Parabacteroides timonensis: one gene and its partner. The protein of the gene in region 1 interacts with the protein of each later gene in a pairwise test. Links are inferred from orthologs where the notes say so. Each region holds a gene or a part of one and is shown on either strand. Other genes may lie near its edges. The genes, in order: leuS and ligA.

Region 1 (10,598 bases):
GTATCAGTTTTTATACGTTCCAGGCTTTGAGTTACACAATAGATGTGTACAGGAGAAGGTTGGAACCGACAAAAGATATAGTGGCTTTCTTTGCTTTCGTCAGTTTTTTTCCACAGTTGGTTGCCGGGCCTATCGAAAGAGCTACCAATTTACTGGTTCAGTTTTATAAGCCGCGTAAGTTTACTTATGACTATGCCGTAGATGGTATGCGTCAGATCTTATGGGGTTTTTTTAAAAAGATGGTGATTGCCGATAACTGTGCATTGGTTGTGAACGATGTATTCGGTAATTATTCGAATTATTCTGCCAGTACATTGGTTCTGGGTGCTTTTTTATTTGCTTTCCAGATATATGGTGATTTTTCGGGGTATTCGGATATTGCCATCGGGACAGCTAAATTATTTGGTATAACATTGAAGCAAAACTTCCATTATCCTTATTTTTCAAGAAATATTATCGAATTCTGGCGCAGGTGGCATATATCGTTGAATACCTGGTTTGTGGATTATGTATATATTCCTTTGGGCGGTAGCAGGGAAGGACAATATAAACATATACGTAATATTCTGGTTATATTTTTCCTGAGCGGATTGTGGCATGGAGCAAACTGGACATTCATTACCTGGGGAATCTATCATGGACTATTATTTGTACCTTTGTTATTATTGAGTAAGAAGAAACAGGGTGATTCGCCTATATTTCCTTCTGTTATTTCAATGTTGATCACTTTCGGGTTCGTTACCCTGGGGTGGATTGTGTTCAGGGCAGAAACGCTCTCTATTGCGTTTAATTATATCGGTGATATATTTTCACCTTCTTTGTTGAGGGTTCCCAAGGTTAGCGGAGCTAATAATGTGACGGCCATGTTATCGTTGGTATTTATAGGTATTCTGTTAGTCGTGGAATGGGTGAACAGGAATAAGCCTTTCGGATTGGATATACAGAACATAAAAAGTTCATTTGTCCGGTACTCAATTTATGCCGGCATACTCTTTTCGATTTATTTCTTCGGTGCTGATTCTTCTAATTTTATTTATTTTCAATTCTAAGAAATTATGGAACTGACAGGGAAACAGATAAAGAGGATATTCTTTTTTCTATTATTTATAGTCGTTTTGATGGTTGGTTTGAATGGGGTAACTCCTTACTTCTTCAGGATGCTTCCTAATGATTATGCCCGTACCAAACTTATACTGAATACAATAAAAGATCCGGAACAGGCTCCGGAGATTGTTATTTTCGGTAATAGCAGGGGGATGAGTGGAGTAGATGGCTATATGTTGGAAAAAGAGTTGAGCGATCATCCTGTCGTATATAGTTTTACTTCGACCGGACAGATGCTGAGTGAGAGTGCTTTATATTATTCTTCATTGCCGCCTTCTGTCAGAACGGTTATTCAGTGTCTCGATATAGATGTTCTGTCCAAGCCGGTCGATATGGATATACCTAATCAGGTGGCTTTGCATATGTATGGCTATAAGATGGATGACCGGACGAAATTGTTAGTACCTGGTTTATATGATGAATTGAGTAAATCGGATTGGTATTATAATTATAAAGCCAGGAATTGTTTGTTTTCGGGATTCTCATTCGTACTTCGTAATCTATTGGACGATGATGCACCGGAAAGTTCTATCGACAATGAATTACGTTATCCTGCTGCTCAGGCCTCTTACAGAAATGAAGCTGTTTATCAGCGTGGCCTGGACGAACAAAACAAACAAAATAAGTTTGAAGCGTATAGGATAACTCCTGAATGGAAACGATTGATAGAGGAGTCTTATTCTTTTTTCAAAGCAAAGAATATTCAATATTATCTGGTGTTGATGCCGTATAATCCTGATATTATATCAGCAAAAAAGACTGAAAAGCAGGAAGCTCTTCAGTCTTATATAAAAGAATTGGGGTATATCCCTTATATCGATTGTTTTGATTTGTTGGAAGCATCCGATTTTTACGATGCAATCCATCCGAATGACAAAGGTGCCAAAAAGATAACCAATCAAATACTTATTTCACTACCATAATTTTAGTCACCACGCTTTCTTTGGCTTCGGGTGTTGCTGAGAATACAAGATAAACTCCGGTTGCAACCCGGCCACCTTTTCTACTCCGGCAATCCCAGGTAAAGGTACCTCCGGCAGATTTTCCCTGGTAAATGATATTACCTTTCAGATCCGTAATTTTTACATTCGAATCATTCATTAATCCGACGATTGTTACATGGTCGTTATGTTCCGGACGAACAGGATTCGGATAAGCATATACATCCGAATAATCTTCTTTTCCTTCTGTTGCGTCGCCCATATAAGATACCAATCCTTTTTCAGTACCTATAAAAACTTCTCCGGTCAGTTGATTAATGGCTAATGAGTTTATCTGATTGGATGGGAGAGGAGAGTTGGTTGTAGTAAAATTTTCGATTGTTTCCATACCATCTTCGCTTACCAGAAATACACCGGAACTTTGTGTAGCTATCCATTTACGGTTTCCTCCGTCTACAGCGATAGCATTTATTTGTTCTCCATCAAGAAAATTATAAGGAACATCATTGATTTCATCTGCAGGACGGATAACCCGGCTACATCTTATATCTTCCAGTTTAGCTTTGGGATTGGCACAGTAAATCGGACCTCTGTTAGTTCCAATCCAGACCTGTCCGTTTTTATCTTCAGTAATGCAGAAATAACCGCTGGCATCAATCGTACCGTTGATATCGCTGAATGTTGATATAAAACGAGCTTGGTCGTCGCTTGTATCATCTATTGTTCCGCCATCATCAAAGATAAGGATACCAGATTTATATCCGTAGGGAACATTTATCCATTTACGATTATCGGAAGTGATTGTTATTTTATCTGCCAGAGGAACATTTGTAAAATTATCTGTATTAGAAAAATTGAAACTTGTCCAGGTTCCATCGGCTTTTAATACTTTGAGTACATCCTGTACTCCGCAATTAGTAGCCCATAGATTGCCATTTTTATCGAAAGTTACACTTCCAATACGTATATATCTCTGTTGTGCTCTGTCTCCACCAGTTGGATAGATTGTAGATAGTGTACTATTTTTGTGATTAAATAATTGAACATATTGATTGTCTTTGAATTCAATAATACCTTCTCCGTAAGAAGATACATAATAATGTGAGGGATCTTTGGGATCAATGGCTATTCCTGTATAGTCACTAGGATATTCAATTTTATTTTTTTCATCAGAAATAATTATTTTGATAGTAGTTTCATCTAAGTTGAACCATTTTTCATTATCATATATCATTAGTGTTCCTTGTCTAAATTTTCTATCGGTCCAACGATCTCCTCCAACAATATATAATTGATTTTCGTATGTAGTCATATAATAATTATAATTACGTTTAGGATATATCGTTTGATCGTTCAATCCTTCTACAACTACTTCATATTGATTATTTTTTTTCTGAATACCTTTTAAGCCATTGACTCCTGAAGCTATCCAAAATGTGTTGGGATCTTTGAGAGATGAAACACCATATACAATTCCTGCATTGATGACGTCTCTTTCCGTCAATGAAGAATAGATGTATAATTGAGTGTTGGTATATGGCATCAATTTATTATTTTGAAAAACCATATTAGTCAAACTATTATTTATCAACAGACTTTTGACTGTTTTATCTGCTTGTTCATAATAAATACCTTTCTTGTATTTTTGATTAGCAAAAAAACATAAGGTATTCTGAAAGAAACATATCTGACTGATACTGTCCTGGTCGAATTCGAATTCAGATGGAGCCAACTGATAAGAGTCCCATTCATTATAATCTAGTAAATTAGCATCCAACGATGCTTTCAATATGCCATTCGAAGTAGCTGCATATATGTAATTGTCGTTGATAGTTACGGAATTGACTTTCTTGTTCAATTTGTAAGTATCTTTGATTTCTTTCTTATTCGGATCCATATTAAGGACAATAATCCCGAAATCTGTTGCCAGATAAGCATATTCTTTATATAAGTATATGCTGTTAATGGTTTTATTCGTTACATTCGAATTATCAAGTAAATAAGAAAGATTATAAATGCCATAATCTCCCAACAGGTCTATATTTCCATTGCTGTAAGTAATCAATAATGTATTTACTTCAGGATTGAAGATAATATGATCTATCCCACTGTCGCTAAGCCCTGTTTGTTTGGTATAATGCTTAACACTATTATCTTCTTTACTATAACTGTATAGAGAACCGTCCGCTACAGTGAATACATGATTATTACCTTCTGCGACTTTCATTGCAATATTATATGCCAGGTAAGTATTCCATTCTCCAACACTTTTTTGGGCAATGATGGTAGAAGCGGTAACGTATATAAATATAAAAGTGTATATAATTCTTCTCATAATTTATTCTGATAATGTAGATAGAAAAGCACTTAATTTCTTTACAGCTTCAGCCCGGTGGCTGATCGTATTTTTAATATCATTTCCCATCTCGGCAAAAGTTTGTGTGTAATTATCCGGTACAAAGATCGGATCATATCCGAATCCACTTGCACCTCGTTTATCTTTCGTTATTTGACCATTTACAATTCCTTCAAATAAATACTCCTGGCCATTTAATAAGAGAGCAATAACTGTACGGAAACAAGCTTTTCGGTTTTTTATATTATTCATTTCCTGTAAAAGTTTATTCATATTTGCTTCCGAGTCATGTCCGGGACCTGCATAACGTGCAGAATAAACCCCTGGTGCATTATTTAATGCTTCCACCTCCAGGCCTGTATCGTCGGCAAAACAATCGAATCCATAATGCTCTTTTATGTATCGGGCTTTCTGAAGAGCATTTCCTTCCAGGGTATCACTTGTTTCCGGTATATCATCATGACAACCGATATCTTCCAGGCTTACTATATTTACCAGGCCGGATGTTATTTTTTGTACTTCATCCAGTTTATGTTTGTTATTAGTTGCAAATACTAATGTTTTCATACTGCTTATCAATGTATTGTTTCTATTTTTGCACAAAAATACATATCAATTCATTATCAATATGAAGAATGTGCCTGTTCATTTTTATATTTTTTCTTTAGTTGCTACTTTATTTTTAGGTATTTGTTTTACCTCTGCTGATTTTCTTACTATACCTATAGGAACGGTTAAAGACTTATTTATTATAGCTTTTCAATGGTCGGTAGTAACAATGGTACTTTATTTTATCACCATTTTATTAGCTGCTAATAAATATGTATTTGCTATAACATTTCCATTACTAACGTTGATAAGCTCGCTATTGGCCTGGTTTCGTTTTACCATGAATGCAACTTTGACTCCTATGGTATTGGATGCAGCCCTGGAGAACGACATGCGTACATCCGGGGATTTATACTCACCGGGCTTATTAGTATTTGTGCTTATAACATTCGGGATATCTATAATATTTGCAGTTTACCGGATTAAACGGGTTGTAGTTCGTCCTTCTCTTTATCCTACTCTTATAGGTGGTTTACTGTTATTTACAGTAACACGTATAAACACTATAAAATATCCTATAACAGAACGTATTCCCTTCAATGTTTATTATACTTTTATGAAATATTGGGAAGAAAAACAGATTATCAGTGAGAACAGAACAGACTTAACAGGCGGGATACAATGTAGTGATGAGGATTTGACAGTTGTTTTTGTACTGGGTGAATCGCTTCGTCCTGATCATTTGGGATTGAATGGATATGAACGAAATACGACTCCATTATTGTCAAAAGAAGATATTATATCTTACCCTTTTGTATATGCAGAACAGACATATACGAATCGGAGTGTTCCACATATATTGACTCGTGCTGATAGTACTGATTATTCGAGAGCTTATTCAGAAAAGTCTTTTATAAGTTTTTTTAATGCCTGTGATTTTTATACGGTTTGGTTAGCTAATCAGGAGGCTGCTGATACTTATGTTTATTTTATGAATGAATGTGACTCACTGATTCATGTCAATATAAATAAGTCTTCTTATGTGGTATTCGATCAATGGTTGGATGGGGATTTATTACCGCTTTTTGATAATGCTTTACAGATGGAAAATAATAAGAAACTGATTATATTACATACAATAGGTTCTCACTGGTGGTATAATTCGCATTTTATAGATGAGTTTACTCATTTCCAGCCGATAGTAAAAAGTAAAATTATCTCCTCTTGTACACAGGAAGAAATGATAAATTCATATGACAATACAATTCTGTACACAGATTATTTTTTATCTAATCTGATAGATCGTTTAAAAGATAAAAAGGCCATTCTTATATATCAGTCTGATCATGGGGAAGCACTAGGAGAAGATGGCGCTTGGTTACATGCTGCAGAAAATCCTTATACACATCAAGCGGCTTGTATGGTTTGGATGTCGCCGGAGTATAAAAAGGAACATCCGGATCATTATGAAAAAGCAAAAGAAAACTCTTTAAAACGATTCAGAACCGATTACCTTTATCACAGTATACTGGATGCCGGAGGGATCGGTTCTGAATATATTGATTACTCGTTAAGTATATTCCGCTAGGTTTTTATCTGATCAAACCCTTCTCCATATACTCCGCGGACAATGCTCTGCGAAATAAATGCCTGGTGGTCTATTTGTTTTACCAGGCGGAAGATAGATACGGATTCTGATTTCTTAGCCAGCAATACGACAACCTTGACCGGCTTTTTGGAATAACCTCCTACGCCATCAAGGATGGTACATCCACGATCCAGATCATGGATGATCCGATCGGCTATCTCATCATATTTTTGTGAGAATATGAGGAATTGTACGGATTGGCGGTTACCGTTTAACACCATGTCGAGGACATAGTTGCTAATAATCATTTCAACAAAACCGAACACGATCTTATCCACATTATGGAATAGGAAGAAAGAAGAGCTGATAATGAAGAAATCACAAAACAACAAGGCACGTCCGATGGATATGTTCTTGTATTTGTTTACAATAGCTCCGATAATATCCGTTCCTCCGGTACTTCCGTTGGCAGAAAATACCAATCCCAATCCGGCACCACAGAGGAGGGCACCAATCATAATGGCCATAAATGGCTGATCATGTAAGATCGGATTTCCTTTCAGCAACCATTCAAAAAATGACAGGGAAGCTGAAAGCGAGAATACTCCAAAGATTGTCTTTATCAGGAATTTGAATCCTAATATCTTTAGAGCGGCTAATAGTAAGACAACATTGATAACAAAGTATGAAACCGATACCGGTATGGCGCCGCCGGTGGCAAAGAATATCAATGCACAGATACCACTGACACCACCGGTAACAATTTCATTAGACAGGATGAATGCGTTGAATCCGAAACCATATAAAATGGTTCCGAATAGAATCATCAGATAATCCTGTATAGAAAAAAATACTTTATAAAACTGAGCTGTTCTCATTTAGATAACGATATTAACGATCTTACCTGGAACGACAATCACCTTTTTAGGAGTCTTGCCTTCCATCCATTTAGCGGAACTTTCGTGGCTGAGAGCAACCTTTTCTACCTCTTCACGGGGCATATCAGCCGGGAGTTCCAGATTGAAGCGGGCTTTTCCGTTGAATGAGATGGCGTAAGTAACTGAATTTTCTTTCAGATACTCTTCGTTGTGCTGTGGCCATGGAGCATCGCATATAGTTGTGTCGTGACCACATACATGCCATAACTCTTCTGCTGTGTGAGGTGCAAACGGAGCAAGTAAGATGATGAGTTGCTCCAGGATAGCACGCTTATTGCATTTCAGGCTGCTTAATTCGTTAATACAGATCATGAAAGCACTGATAGAAGTATTATAAGAGAAATGCTCGATATCGAATGTTACTTTCTTGATCAGTTTATGTAATGATTTCAATTCTTCGGCTGTCGGTTCGGCATCTGTTATCTGCAGGCTGTCGGTGTTTCCGTAGAACAGAGCCCACAGCTTTTTCAGGAAACGGTGTACACCGTCGATACCGTTTGTATCCCAGGGTTTGGATTGTTCCAACGGGCCTAAGAACATTTCATACAGACGCAATGTATCGGCACCATATTTTTCAACAATCATATCCGGATTGACAACATTGAACATGGATTTTGACATCTTTTCAACAGCCCATCCGCAGACGTATTTGCCGTCTTCCAGTATAAATTCCGCATTGTTGTATTCCGGACGCCAGTTCTTGAAAGCTTCAACATCAAGGATATCGTTGTATACGATGTTTACATCCACATGGATAGGAGTCACTTCGTACTGATCTTTCAGGTTCAGTGAAACGAATGTATTGGTATCCTTTATACGATATACAAAGTTGGAACGTCCCTGGATCATACCTTGGTTGATCAGTTTCTGGAACGGTTCCTCTTCGCTGATAACTCCCATATCATACAGGAATTTATTCCAGAAACGGCTATAAATCAGGTGACCGGTAGCATGTTCGGTACCACCGATGTACAGGTCCACATTACGCCAGTATTCGTTTACCTGTTTATCCACCAATCCTTTGTCATTATGCGGATCCATGTAACGCAGATAATAAGCTGAAGAACCGGCAAACCCCGGCATAGTACAAAGTTCCAGCGGGAAAATGGTCTTGTTATCTATTTTAGATGTTTCTGTAATTTCTTTATTTACGGAATCCCATGCCCATTTGGTTGCATGTCCCAATGGAGGTTCACCTGTAGCTGTCGGCAGGAATTTATCCACTTCGGGCAACTGTAACGGCAATGCTTCGAAAGGCAGCATCTGAGGCATTCCGTCAGCATCATAATATACAGGGAACGGTTCGCCCCAATAACGCTGGCGGCTGAAGATAGCATCGCGCAGACGATAGTTTATCTTTACACGTCCCAGTTGATGTTCGGATACATATTTTTTAGTAGCGGCGATTGCTTCTTTTACAGTCAGACCATTTAATGACAGGTCGCAATAGGGAGCTACATCCGGTCTCGGGGAATTGCAGACAATACCTTCTTTGGCATCGAAGCTCTCTTCACTCACATCACAACCTTCGATCAATGGAATGATAGGCAGATTGAAATGACGGGCAAACGCATAGTCACGGCTATCGTGTGCCGGAACCGCCATGATAGCACCTGTTCCATAACCAGCCAATACATAGTCGCTGATCCAAACGGGTACTGCATCTCCCGTAAACGGATTGATAGCATACGAGCCACTGAATACACCGGTTACAGAACGGTCGGCAATACGTTCACGTTCCGTACGTTTTTTAGTACGATCCAGATAAGCATCTACTTCCTGTTTTTGTTCGGGTGTCGTCAACTGGGCAACCAGTTCGCTTTCAGGAGCCAATACCATAAAAGTTACACCGAACATGGTATCTGCACGGGTTGTAAAGATGGTAAATTCCATATCACTATCTTTTACTTTGAACTGGATCTCGGCTCCTTCACTACGACCGATCCAGTTACGTTGTGTATCTTTCAAGGAATCTGTCCAGTCGATTGTATCCAGTCCGTCCAGCAGGCGCTGTGAATAGGCTGATACACGTAAACACCACTGGCGCATCAATTTTTGTTCTACCGGAAAACCACCACGTTCGGAAACGCCGTTCACTACCTCGTCGTTTGCCAGCACGGTACCCAGTTCAGAGCACCAGTTCACCATTGTTTCGCCGCGGTAAGCAATGCGGTAATTCAATAATATGGCCTGTTTTTCTTTATCGCTTTTGGCTTTCCATTCTTCGGCAGTAAATTGTAGTTCTTCACCACAGGCAACATTCAGACCTTCAGTACCACTTGTTTCGAAAGCTTTGACCAGGTTTTCGATAGGTAATGCTTTCTTTGCGTCATTGCAATAATAGCTGTTGAACATTTTAATGAATGCCCATTGAGTCCAGTGATAATATTCCGGATCACAAGTACGGATTTCGCGGCTCCAGTCATAGCTGAAACCTATTTTGTCCATCTGCTCGCGGTAACGGGTGATGTTTTGTTTGGTTGTTACTTCGGGATGTTGTCCGGTTTGGATGGCATATTGTTCTGCCGGCAGACCGTAAGCATCGTATCCCATCGGGTGTAAAACGTTGAAACCCTGCAGACGTTTGAAGCGGGAATAAATATCAGAAGCAATGTAACCGAGCGGATGACCAACATGTAGTCCAGCTCCTGATGGGTAAGGGAACATATCCAACACGTAGTATTTGGGTTTATCTTTATTTTCCTTCACTTTATAAACCCCATTGGCAATCCAGTATTCGTGCCATTTTTTCTCAATTTCTTTGAAATTGTACTCCATAATATTTAATCGTTTTATATCGTTTTCAGTTTAAAGCCACAAAGTTAGTCAATTTATTTTGTTTTACTTCACATAACTTATTTTCGGTCGGGGGTTACCTGGCTTTTTTGGTATCACATATTGTGATATCAAAGAAAATGCTTCTTCATTAAAGTGGAAAGGGAAACTATTTTTCTCTTTTCTTTGTTATAGGAACACCTTTATTAAGGAATTAAGTAAAACGCCATTAATACCCTTCAACCAAACCTCTGATAAGCGCAAACTAAGTTTAAACTAAAAAATGACAAGTAATGAGAAGATGTACTTTTATTTTCTTTACCGCCTTGTTAACAATGTCGATAAGT
Region 2 (5,479 bases), 3.3 Mb from region 1 along the record:
TTAGAACGGATTGTCTGCAAATAAAATAAGATATGTCCGAATATATGCTTAATATCAGCATCTTCTGTCACAGAAATAGTGAGATCGTACAAGTCTAATTCGCTGCTTCGCGCTCCGACTTTAAATGTCCCGGGGTGTTGCAACAGCAGATATTGCATCACATAGTTATCACCCCGGGTGAGATCGATAAGAATATCGGCATTGCGGGTACAAAATTTCTTTTGTATTTCATTCTTAGGGATATACCACATATCCAGATCGGTCTTTCCGCGTATGACAGTGTATGCCGGATCCATTTCAGGAACCGTATCTCCTGCCACATAGACACAAACATCGATCTGTTTATGCAACATGCGTAATGTTTCAAGGCATGGCTCGACAATATCGCGGTCTTCCGCATTGAACAGGACAAGGATATGACGGGCCTCTTTCAGCGTACAGAAATGACTCTGACGTTTGGGAGCGCCAGCCAGATCTTTTACTTTCTTTCGGATAAAATGGTTCGTCAGTCTCATTCTGCTAACATATTTAGGAATTCGTTTTCGTTGATGATCTTTACGCCCAGTTTGGCAGCTTTTTCCAGTTTAGCCGGTCCCATGTTTTCTCCGGCCAGGATATAATCAGTCTTTCCGGAAACGGAACCACTGTTCTTTCCGCCATGTTGTTCGATCATCGCTTTATATTCGTCACGCGAATGCTGAGTGAATGTTCCGCTGATCACAATAGACAATCCTTTCAGTTTGTCCGAGCGGTTTGCCAGTACTTCTTCGGCTACCGTCATTTGCAAACCATATTCTTCCAGACGGGCTACCAATGTACGGTTTTCCTCGTCGGCGAAATAATCTACCACACTGCGGGCGATACGCTCCCCTATTTCATCTACTTCCGTAAGCGTTTCCAAAGAGGCCTCTTCCAGTTGTTTCATGGAATGGAAAGCGGATGCCAGACGCTTGGCTACGGTTTCACCAACATAACGGATTCCCAGTCCGAAAAGTACACGTTCGAAAGGAACCTGTTTAGATTCTTCGAGGCTGACCATCAGGTTACGGGCACTTTTCTCCGCCCAGCGTTCCAGACGCAGCAGATCGGGAACCTGCAAGGTGTACAGGTCGGCCACATTCTTTATGAGACCGGCATTGAACAAGTCTTCCACCGTTTCCGGGCCGATATTTATATTCATGGCACGCCGGGTAACGAAATGTTCGATACGGCCTTTTATCTGCGGAGGGCAACCCGATTCGTTCGGACAATAGTGGGCTGCTTCCCCTTCCGGACGATAAAGCGGTGTACCGCATTCGGGACAAGTCTTGATAAAAGTAACCTTTGCTCCCAGTAACATAGAGCGCGAATCTACATCCACGCCAACTATTTTAGGGATGATCTCCCCTCCTTTTTCTACATAGACATTATCCCCCAGATGCAAATCCAGCCCTTCGATAATATCGGCATTATGCAAGGAGGCACGTTTTACGGTTGTTCCGGCCAGCAATACCGGTTCCAGGTTAGCCACCGGAGTAACCGCCCCTGTACGTCCAACCTGGAAGGAAACGGAGTTCAAGCGGGTAACGGCACGCTCGGCCTGAAATTTATAAGCAATAGCCCAACGCGGACTCTTGGCTGTAAATCCTAAGTTTTTCTGCTGACGGAGTGAGTTTACCTTTAAAACAATACCATCCGTAGCAACCGGTAAGTTCTTTCGCTCTGCATCCCAATAAGCGATATAGTCGAAAATATCCTGCAGGCTGTTACATTTACGGATAACATCCGGTATTTTAAATCCCCAGGTGCGGGCGATCTGTAAGTTTTCGTAATGTCCGTCTGCCGGAAGTTGTTCTCCTAACAGATAATAGAAGTAAGCATCCAGTTTACGGGAAGCCACAATAGCCGGATTCTGTTGTTTCAAGGTTCCTGATGCGGCATTACGCGGATTGGCGAAAAGAGGCTCTTCCTGTTCCTCTCTTTCCTTATTCAGGCGATCGAACTCCGCCCAGGGAAGCAGGATCTCCCCACGTATCTCAAAGTTAGCCGGATAATTGTCGCCACGCAACTTCAAAGGGACGGAACGGATCGTTTTTACATTTGCCGTGACATCGTCGCCACGGGTTCCATCACCACGGGTAACGGCACGTACCAGGCGACCGCTTTCGTAGATCAACGAGATAGAAGTGCCGTCGTATTTCAGTTCGGCAACGATTTCGAAAGGCTCGTTCAAAGCACGTTCCGTCCGCTCGTAGAAATCACGTATTTCTTCTTCAGAATAGGTATTTCCTAAAGATAGCATCGGGTATTGATGCACCACCTGTTCAAATTCTTTCGAAAGGTCGCTTCCTACCCGTTGCGTCGGCGAATGCGGATCGGCAAATTCAGGATTGGCCTCTTCCAATGCCTGCAACTCTTTCATCTTCTCATCAAACTCGCGGTCTGATATAGTCGGTGTGGAAAGCACATAATAATTATAATTATGTTGTTCCAGTTCATCACGAAGTGCTTTAATCTTTGCCTCCATATAAAAAAGTTGACAGTTGACAGTTGATAGTTGACAAATAAAACAGCTTGGAGAACTGTCAATTGTCACTTGTCAACTGTCAACTGATTAATATATCAGTTTTACATTATCAATCCAGAACGTATTACCCGGTGAGCCGATATAGGCACCGCCATGGCTGGATGTGAATTGCAACACGATATGTGTCGGTTCCTCTCCTTCTTCTGCCCAGCCGATCTCCTGAATGGGAACACTTTTTCCCTGACTGTTCAGCGTATAACGTTCTTCAACCTGTATGCACATATAAGGTTTGTAATCGGGATGGGAAGTTATATTACCGTAAAGGATCGGATAAGTAGCGTCGTTTACCCAACCGTCTGTCGACGATACATAACGTTGCACCATTGTTCCTACCCGTTTGGCATATACATTTCCTTCCTTATCTTCCCAACGTTTCTGTAAGAACAGAATAGCTGCGATCGAGTCCTGTCCGGCCACTTTCGACTTACGGCTGAATCCTGTACTACGGATACGTTCTTTCTCCGGCGCCGCCTTGATCTTATAATCGAAACGGATCGCTTCCGGTTTCTTGGTGAAAGGAACGCCGCTACCCAGCATACTTTGCGGGTTCTTCGTTCCTTTGATCGGCTCGTGTACCGCTCCCAGGAATACGGAACCGGCAGCTACGACCTCGATATCGACCAAACCTAATACTTTCACACTTTCCATACGTGTCTCCAGGCGTGCACACCATCCATCTCCTCTCCTTTCCGGAAAAACAGATGTATTGGTCTTTACTACTCCGGCCACCTTTGCCATTACGTTCGAGTTAGCCCACGGAGAACCGCCCCGGTTACGATAAGCAACATTGCCGACAATTGTATCGGTCGGTCCCAACTCATACAGGTGTTTCTTATTTCCACCAATGATTCCCGACTCCTGGATTTCACGAACAACCCATTGATCCATATCGCCGAAAGCAAAAGGTACGACCTTTTCCTGCCCGGTCATGGAAGACAGCTGGCTGCCTGCAAACAAAAATAACAATATATTCTTTATATAATTCATAAGCTTTGCTTAAAAGTTGAAAGAATATTATAAAGAGTATCCCCACTCCTTGAGAGCCATGCCCCAGTTTTTTTCGACAATCTGCACGGTACGGTCGTCGTATTTGTACTGGTTCTTTTTATATCCCTTTTTCTTACCCAGATATTTCTCAATCTCGGCTTTAGACGATTCGAATCCCGGCAGGTTCAGTTTACGATAGATATCTTCAGTCATTGCATAAGCATCCTGTTCGAAATCTTCAAACTTCACTTCCACCAGGTTTCCTTCAGGGATCAACCCTTTCTGTTCTTCAAATTTATAGAACAAGCGGCGATATACTTCAATAAGATTACTTTCAATCTGTTCATTAGTGATGTCTTGCAAACGAAGCGGCTGTATTGTATTTGTAAAGAAACTGCGCGTACTTTCAAATACGGTATAAGGATTACGCTTCAAATAAATAAACTTGGCATTCGGAAACATTTCCAGCAACGTTTTTACGCGTCCGGTATGCGGCGGGTTCTTACTCAGGAACTGTGAACCGTGTGTATTCCAAAGCGATATCTTGACAAGTTTCAGGAAGGTTTCCTTAAACACTTCCAGTTCCTGTTCGGTCGTATTGTCAAACAACAGATACCGGTCGCAATATTCCAACATATGTTTAGGGAAGAACCAGAAGTTATAATAAGTATACGGCATCATGTTAGCCAGGGCAAACTCTTCTTCCTGCGGAAGATCGACCTTCAACTCCATATTGTCGGTCGGACGTTTGTCGGGCATCAGGAATGACATATTCTTCTTAAAGAAAGGTTGTCCCCAAAGCATCAGGTTCGGGAATACCGTCTGATAGGTGGTGTTGTATCCGAAATGCTTGTCGCACGAAAACACATTGTGGACGAAGGTGGTTCCGCTACGCCAGTGACCCAGTATGAATACCGGGTCCATTTCCAGCGGTTTGTCCGCAATCTTACGGTAACGGATATCTTCTAAAGGTTGCAGTAAACTGAGCAGACGGCAAACCGACTTGGTCAGATAATACTTGTTGCGAAAACCTTTGTCGATCGTTTTGTTGGCTGTCACAGCCTTAAAAGTCTTCCAATCCGCTCCTACCAGCGTGTTGATCGGTAATTTATCAAACTCCATCAACCCCATAATTTACTCTTTATCTGTTATACATTTTACAGGAACGCCCTGGCGCTCCAACTCTTTACATATTGTGCGAACAACATCGTAATGTTCTTTGCCTATTCCCAGTTCAGGAAGGTTCAATACGGCAAGGGCATCTTCTGTTACCATATCTTTTGCATCCACACGGTCGATAATCATTCCGACAGCCGATGTGTTATTGGTGATCGGGTCAATCAGGATAAACGCACCTGTCTGCTTATTCTTCTGATACGGGTCAAACATCAGTTCCTTACCCGTTGTAAAGACAACACGAGCAATTTCGTTCAGTTTCATCGGTATCGTTTCCTGTGTCAACTGTCCATTCTCAACCGACAACTGTTCCATAGTATTGACATTCACCTTATAACGGATACTGTCTACACGGGCACGAGTCAGGTTCGTCGTATGCTTGATGTAGAACTGCTTGGACATATCCATCGGCTCTTCATCCATCCATACCAACATGGACTCGAAGTTACGGTCTTCTATCGGCAGATTATCCGGGTGCACCAGCATTTCGCCACGGGAAACATCGATCTCGTCTTCCAGGGTGATGGTAACACACTGGGGAGGGAAAGCATAATCCAGTTCACCGTCATAGGTAACGATGCTTTTGACTTTGGATGTCTTACGTGAAGGCAACGCCATCACTGTATCTCCCTTACGGATGATACCGCTGGATACCTTACCGCAGAAACCACGGAAGTCCAGGTTCGGACGCAACACATACTGTACCGGATAGCGAAAATCCTCGAAGTTACGATCCTGGTCGATGGGAAC

The links.
Region 2: the proteins of leuS (region 1) and ligA interact in binary tests that used the Escherichia coli proteins (3 or more experiments, as listed by UniProt). The link is inferred for Parabacteroides timonensis from one-to-one orthologs.

Annotation. Positions count from the first base shown.
Region 1 is NZ_LT669941.1:4,042,709-4,053,306, reverse strand. The notes cover bases 7,217-10,598. They hold leuS (leucine--tRNA ligase), read right to left. Parts: upstream 10,255-10,598; coding sequence 7,417-10,254; downstream 7,217-7,416. Other genes in these bases: BQ7394_RS23680 (thiol protease/hemagglutinin PrtT), read left to right, coding at 10,545-10,598; BQ7394_RS23690 (YitT family protein), read right to left, coding at 7,217-7,416. Outside these bases: BQ7394_RS23715 (MBOAT family O-acyltransferase), read left to right, coding at 1-1,049; BQ7394_RS23710 (SGNH/GDSL hydrolase family protein), read left to right, coding at 1,056-2,027; type IX secretion system anionic LPS delivery protein PorZ, read right to left, coding at 2,011-4,380; BQ7394_RS23700 (non-canonical purine NTP diphosphatase), read right to left, coding at 4,384-4,968; BQ7394_RS23695 (phosphoethanolamine transferase), read left to right, coding at 5,030-6,538; more of BQ7394_RS23690, read right to left, coding at 6,535-7,216.
Region 2 is NZ_LT669941.1:707,212-712,690, reverse strand. What follows is about bases 10-2,936. They hold ligA (NAD-dependent DNA ligase LigA), read right to left. Parts: upstream 2,507-2,936; coding sequence 512-2,506; downstream 10-511. Other genes in these bases: BQ7394_RS10445 (PCMD domain-containing protein), read right to left, coding at 2,594-2,936; BQ7394_RS10455 (DUF6913 domain-containing protein), read right to left, coding at 10-515. In the rest of the region: more of BQ7394_RS10455, read right to left, coding at 1-9; more of BQ7394_RS10445, read right to left, coding at 2,937-3,496; BQ7394_RS10440 (sulfotransferase family protein), read right to left, coding at 3,581-4,684; sulfate adenylyltransferase subunit CysN, read right to left, coding at 4,688-5,479. UniProt on the Escherichia coli protein: DNA ligase that catalyzes the formation of phosphodiester linkages between 5'-phosphoryl and 3'-hydroxyl groups in double-stranded DNA using NAD as a coenzyme and as the energy source for the reaction.